DNA from 3 places in the Paenibacillus sp. BAC0078 genome. Region 2 is predicted to be linked to each of the others. Evidence: riboswitches for the same ligand, from Rfam matches in the RefSeq annotation. Region 2 holds a riboswitch; each other region holds the start of a gene.

Region 1 (2,269 bases), on a different contig from region 2:
ATCATTGTGGAGCCTGAACGCCGCGACACCTTTCCGGCCATCGCCCTGACGGCTGCTTATCTGTATTCGATGAGCGGGGTGTCTCCAAGTGAGACTGTGGCTATTCTTCCGGTTGATCCGTATGTGGAGACTTCATTTTTTGATACAGTAATCCAGCTTGAGGCCACCATGCAGGAGAGCGGCGCGAATCTGGCGCTGATGGGCGTTGTCCCTGAGCTTGCTTCAGAGAAATACGGCTATATCATTCCTACCGGCGATCAGGCGGGGGCAAGCGGTTATATGCAGGTGAGCCACTTCCAGGAGAAGCCAGACCGTGTACTGGCTGAGGAGCTGATCAGCCGCGGCGCACTGTGGAACTGCGGCGTATTCGCCTTCCGGCTCGGATATCTGCTTGATATTTTGCAGCGGAAAGGGTTGCCTCTGAACTATGAGGAGTTGCAGAAGCAGTATAAATTGCTGGCTTCCATCAGCTTTGATTACGAAGTGGTAGAGAAGGAAGAGAATATTGTTGTACAGCCCTACGCCGGATTCTGGAAGGACCTGGGCACCTGGAATACACTGACCGAAGAAATGAGCAGCAACCATGTGGGCAAAGGTTTTGTGACCGCCGATTCCGAAGGAACCAGCCTGATCAATGAGCTTGATATTCCAATTACTGTAATTGGAGCCAAGGACCTGATTGTCGCTGCCAGCCCGGATGGCATCCTGGTAACCCATAAAGCGGAAAGCCCGCGCATTAAGGAAGTGCTGAAATCTTTTGAACAAAGACCGATGTATGAGGAACGCCGCTGGGGCCACTACAAGGTCATTGATTACGTGAAATATGATGAGGGCAATGAGGTGCTGACCAAGCGGATTTTCATATCCAAGGGTAAAAATATCAGCTATCAGCTCCACCACAAGCGCAGTGAAATCTGGACCATCGTCAGCGGTGAGGCAAGCATTGTGCTGAATGAGCAGAAGCATAATGTGAAAGCAGGGGACGTAGTCCGCATACCGGAAGGCACCAAACATGCGATTCTGGCTCTGACGGATGTGGAGTTTATTGAAGTCCAGACCGGCTCGGAGCTGGTGGAGGAGGACAATATTCGCATTACTCTGGACTGGGAAGATATCGCCCTGCATCAGTTCATTTCATAGGCGAATTAATCTATTTACCCAATTGTTACAAATCCAAAACAGGTATTAAGAACCATTTATTAAGAAAATTTCATTTTTACTCTAAACTATAAACTATTCGCGACGATACTTACGGTAAGAGGGATTATTCCTTCAAAACGATAAAGGCAAACCTATCGAAAGGTAGGGACGCAAAGCTATAGGGCCTTCGAAAGAGTGGCAGCCTGGCTACCGAAAGGAAGAAGAATGATGACAACTTACCGTAATTTTCGTTTTTTGAGTGCTGTTTTGTCCATTGCCCTGTTTATGACTGCATTAGGGATTGCGCCTTTATCCGCGAAGGCTGCCGCAAGTCCTTCAGCTCCGGTCAATCCCGACGCCTCCCCGGGGGCGGTCAAGCTGCTTAGCGATCTCTATTCCATTACAGGAAAAGGCATCATCACCGGACAGCATGACTACCTGGAGAGTCCCGATGAATTCAGTAACAAGCTTAAAGGAACAAGCGGACAATACGCTGCCCTTCACGGCTATGAGCTGGGCGTGATCAGCGGCCAATCGGAGAGCACTGCAGCCACGCAGCGCCGGAATGTAGTGAACAGCGCGATCAACTGGTATAAAAATGGCGGAATCGTCGCTATGACCTTCCATGAGCAATTGCCCGGCACTTCGTATCAATGGGCCAACGTCCAGAAGACTTTGAGCCAAGCGGACTTCGATAAGTATGTAACACCGGGAACCACTCAATACAACAGCCTGATCGCCGATCTGGACAAAGTAGCGGTCTCGCTCAAAAGCTTGCGGGATGCAGGGGTTCCAGTACTCTGGAGACCTTATCATGAAATGAACGGTAACTGGTTCTGGTGGGGTAAGAAAAACAACTTCCCTAAATTGTGGAATATTATGTATGACCGCTTTGTGGGCGTTCATAAATTAAACAACCTGCTGTGGGTATGGAACCCGAATGCCCCGAATGGTTGGGCCGATCCGTATGCCCTGACTTATCCGGGCGCTGACAAGGTAGACGTTCTTGCGGCAGACATATATGACAATGATTTTATGAATATTTATCATGACAGCCTGCTGAGCCTTGCTAACGGCAAACCTATTGCCATCGGTGAAAATGGTCAAATGCCAAGCACGGCAAAGCTGC
Region 2 (2,269 bases):
CTGGGGATGGCGTCGTGCCTGGACTTGGAGTTGGCGTTGGCGTTGGATTGGTGTCTTTTTTCAAGTCTAACGATTCTATGTAGTCATCCTTCTTGCTGTATAGCAGCTTATCTCCGCTAATTCCGATCAGCTTCGCTCCTGCTTCTATCGCCGGAAGCGATTGTACTGCATATGTAGAAAGGTTTACTTGCTGCAGCGTTGTTTTACCGTCCACTTCGTCTTGAAACACCGCATGCCCCTTAGATATGGACATAAAGGCATATTGTGTTCCTCCGGCCTTCATTTCGGTAAGATCCACTGGCTGAGCTGTCAGGTCCTTGATGTTCAGAAGCACATATTTGCTTTCGGAGGCACCGTTTTTTTGCTTGATCAGCACATGACTGCCATTAAAAACAAACCAGTCCACAAAATTGGCTCCGCCCAGACTAACAAGTGCGCGCGTAACCCCGCTGCTCAAATTCAGCAGACTAAGCCCTCCGTCACGGGCATTTTTGTATACCACATTTCCATCCGCCAGCACCGGGAACCGTCCTTCGCCGAGATCCGCCTCAACGCCGGTAGCCAGGTCGTGGTAGATCATGCTGCCGTAATTTTTGCGTTCATACCAGACCACACCTACACCGTCAGTCGTCGGATTACCGTATTGGCCGGATTGCTTGTTGAGCTTAGTCTTCTTGCCTGTCACAAGATCGGCACTATAAATGTCCCAATTGAGTGAAGATTCCGCTTCGCTTCCTTTGTCCGCCCATACGGCAACCGTGCCATCCACATAAGGCGCATCCTTAGCAGATGAACCCGACGTAAGAACCATACTTGCACCACTGGTCTGATTCAGCGCGTGCACCTGCTTCACTCCGCCACTGTCTGCTTCGAGCCATACCAGCCGTTCTCCCGACACGCTATAGTCCGTCCGGCCCAGATCTGCTGCGGCGGCTGAGGCCTGCATCGTACCACCTATACTAGGCAGCAGCCCTCCAAGCATACTCACCACCGCAACTACGGCCACAACCGTCTGCGAAAACTTCCTTTTCCTACCGAACCTCATTCACTTCTCTCCCCCAGCGATATTTTTAGGCACGCCAAAAAACCAAGTGCCTCGAGCGGCCCGGCTGCCCTAACATCCCTCCTGGATGAAGTAGGCCCGTGGCTTTGCGTCTCCGACTTTCGTACGGATTTGCCTTTGTTTAAAACTCGGTTTTTCTGTCCCTTTATGCTTATGTAAGTATGACTTTTGATGTAGAGGACTTCCTCTATTATCGGAATTTATTCCTGTGAAATTAAGATGTTCTATTTCTTCCTTTTTTAGGGGGATGAAAACAGAGGATCGGATTGATGGTCAAAAAGGATTGACTTTGACGTTGGGTCAATCGGTATAATCGCAGTAAGAGAACAAGTATGGAGGGCTGTTATGAAGTTAATGAAAATTACCGAAGTTACCGAAAAATTTGGCATATCTTCAAGGACACTTCGATATTACGAGCAAGTAGGCTTGCTGCGGAGTGAACGTCCACCACTTGAAAAGTATCGTTTTTATGACAACATAAATATTAACCGGCTACAGCAGATTTTGGTGCTTCGGAAAATGCAGATTCCGATAAAGGATATTTTGCGAATTTATGAGAATCAAGATATGGAAACGCTGGTACAAAGCTTTGTTAAGCGAATTGAGGAAATTGACGACGAAATCAGCACACTCTCCCAACTGAAATCTTATGTTACAGACTTCTTAGATGCTATGAACACTCACGGTATCACGCAGATATCCGCACTGCCCCTGCTTTATGAAAAGGTAGAGGATGAACTGTTCTCCCGACCAAAACATGATTTATCCATGGAAACGCTGAACACGATCTCAGACAAGCTAGCAAAGCCGCTGGATATGGATATTGTGGCATTGTCTCCGATGCTTGCGATTACATCCATAAAAACTGACAACGAACAGTCCGAGATTGATTTGTTTTGGGAGTGGATTTCCGCAAATCAAATCCCATTTGGCAAGCCCGGCAGCCGAACGCTGTTCGAATATCAGTATGGAGGGGACATTGTTTTCATGCAACAGCTTACTGCCCGAACAGAGGACTGTCCGTTTGTGTGCAAGGAATTTGAGGGGGGCTTGTTTGCTGTTTCGTCCGCTTATGCAGATGAGGATTTAGGAGCTTTACAGTATCGAATGCTGCAAGGCTTTGACGATAATCCAGGCTTTGAGGTGGATTTTTTACATCATGGGAGTTTGCGTCATGAGACGCTGATAGAGTCTGTATTTTCTCCA
Region 3 (2,269 bases), on a different contig from region 2:
AGTATAGAAAGAGCGATTCGCTCATTTTGAAACATCTGACGAGAATTAAAATTCTCATTTTGGAATCACCGAAGTGATTTCCGATACTCACTCGTTGTTCAGTTTTCAAAGATCAAGCTCGTTGCCCACGACGGTGTTCACGTCAGCAGCAACTCTTATAATATATCACATTGATTTCAGAAACGCAACAGTTTTTTTCGAAACAACTTATTCAGCTATTTCTTATTAACTTTTGCCGCGCTCTAACAACGCTTAATCATAATACCTCATAACCCTATGAAAAAGCAACCCCTATAAACAAAGAAAAATAACCCACTTAATATTTAAGCGGGTTATCTATGAATTAGGCTAGATTATGAAAACAACTGCTTGTTCTTAATAGAACTTAGCTGCAGTATATTTGCTTGCATCTTTGATCAATCCTGTTGTCTGGCTGTTCTTCGCCAATCCTGCATCTACAGTCGTATCAATAATTACCCATTTGCCATTAAGGAAGACTTCGTTCCAAGCATGATAGGTAGTAACGTAGCTTGAGTTCCCCATAACCAGCTTAGTTGGAATGCCTTCACTGCGAAGCATGGTAGCAAACAATGAAGCGTAGTCGTAGCAGATCCCCTTTTTGGTGAGGAGTGTATTGTCATTGTTAGGGATGTAGTCCGTTGAAACATTGGAGGCCAAGGTGTAGTCGTATTTTACGTTAGACACAATATAGTTGTATATCGCTTTTACCTTTGCTTCGTCAGTTGTCAGACCTTGCGTTAGTTGCTTAGCCTTCAGAACTGTTGTATCGGAAGAACTCCATTTCACGTTCTGTACGGAGCCCAGATATACGGCATTTGCATTGCTCAGACTGAGATCTACGGTTTCGGAAGAAATCACTTTGTATTTGTTACCGGTGGTGTTCTCAAGTACAGATACTTTATAAGAACCATTGCCTTGCTGCAGCGGGAACGTTTCGGTTTGTCTGGAGGCATAGAGGTTGTAAGTGTAGCTGTTGTTGTCTTTGGTGATCATAAGCTTGACACGCTTGTCCTTAGGGACGGCATAGGATACCGAGATAACACCCTGATCCAATTGAGCTGTATTCAACCAGCCGGTGTCCGTGCTTGCGGCTTCAACAGATCCCGCTTGAACGGAAGTAGCAACTACAAACAATGTTAATAATGTAAAAAAGAATTTCTTCATGGATAAAACTCCTTTCGGTAGCTGGCTGCCATCCTTAACGGGAAGACCCTTTAGCTTTGCGTCCCTACCTTTCGATAGGTTTGCCGTTATCGTATAAGTTCTATCTGTTCTTACTTCTACTAGAAGTTACTAGATTTAGCTTAAGAACAAACAAAAAAAGCCTCTTCATTCGGTAGCTGGCTGCCATCCATAGCGGGAAGGCCCTTTAGCTTTGCGTCCCTATCTTTCGATAGGTTTGCCGTTATCGTGTTTAGCTTTTATAGTTACATAGTACCATATCTATCTCTATATTCAAGACCCAAATCACTAGATTCACACTATTTTTAGTTGAATTTTTATATAACTAGCTTAGCATGCACGATCAGCCGGTGGGTTGGATTGACCAATGGATCACATGTAATCAGGGTAAGTATTTTGTCATCGTTATGCCCATTTAGCACCGAAATATCTGTAGGCTCCACGATAGAGATATCATAAACAACGTATTTGAAATCCTGCCTGCTTGTTGTAACGGAAATGGTGTCGCCAATTTCGACTTCGTTCAATCTGTTGAAGAGTCTCCCTGTTGTTCTTGATCTGTGGGCTGCAATTGCGGCATTGCCGACCTCACCAATCGGTGCTGTCTCCTTCATATGGGCGGCGGCATGCTTCATATTGGCTTTGGTTGCCCCTTCAAGGATAGGCAGCTTCAGGTCGATTTTGTTAATTTGGATAATTCCGATGATCTTGCCGCCTACCTGAATGTCCGGAGCTGGCGATTCAGTTGCTTCTGCCTGTTCATTCGCAGATGATTCCTCTGACAGCAGCTTGGTAACTGCCGCATACGGCTTGCTCAGGTCTGATCCTGACGGCGGAGCGGGCGTAACTTCACTATAGGCCTGTTCGGCTTCTTCCAGCAGCTTCTGCTGCTCCCAATCGTTGTACCACTCGTTCGCTTTTGGATACAGCATGATAAGAATCCCCGCAAGGATAAGCAAAAAAGAGAACTTACGCATGAAAATCACCTCCGTTAGTTATGATAACCTCAGAATACCCATTTGCGGCTTCCAAAAAAATTGATAATTACGGTCACGAAGGTGACCAG

The links. Region 2 has a riboswitch for cyclic di-GMP ahead of ACX1DY_RS10560 (S-layer homology domain-containing protein). Riboswitches for the same ligand answer to the same signal wherever they lie in the genome.
Region 1: it holds a riboswitch for cyclic di-GMP, as region 2 does, so the genes downstream of both, ACX1DY_RS21025 (PA14 domain-containing protein) here and ACX1DY_RS10560 (S-layer homology domain-containing protein) in region 2, are expected to answer to the same signal.
Region 3: it holds a riboswitch for cyclic di-GMP, as region 2 does, so the genes downstream of both, ACX1DY_RS28690 (transglutaminase-like domain-containing protein) here and ACX1DY_RS10560 (S-layer homology domain-containing protein) in region 2, are expected to answer to the same signal.

Annotation. Positions count from the first base shown of each region.
Region 1 is NZ_JBTLRW010000012.1:69,139-71,407, reverse strand. Features, by position in the region: gene ACX1DY_RS21030 (sugar phosphate nucleotidyltransferase) at 1-1,140, shown strand, start outside; cyclic di-GMP riboswitch class I at 1,276-1,355, shown strand; gene ACX1DY_RS21025 (PA14 domain-containing protein) at 1,369-2,269, shown strand, end outside.
Region 2 is NZ_JBTLRW010000004.1:254,440-256,708, reverse strand. Features, by position in the region: gene ACX1DY_RS10560 (S-layer homology domain-containing protein) at 1-1,045, opposite strand, end outside; cyclic di-GMP riboswitch class I at 1,097-1,189, opposite strand; gene ACX1DY_RS10555 (MerR family transcriptional regulator) at 1,409-2,269, shown strand, end outside.
Region 3 is NZ_JBTLRW010000026.1:70,672-72,940, reverse strand. Features, by position in the region: gene ACX1DY_RS28690 (transglutaminase-like domain-containing protein) at 376-1,185, opposite strand; cyclic di-GMP riboswitch class I at 1,199-1,280, opposite strand; cyclic di-GMP riboswitch class I at 1,354-1,435, opposite strand; gene ACX1DY_RS28685 (class D sortase) at 1,521-2,180, opposite strand; gene ACX1DY_RS28680 (GtrA family protein) at 2,210-2,269, opposite strand, start outside.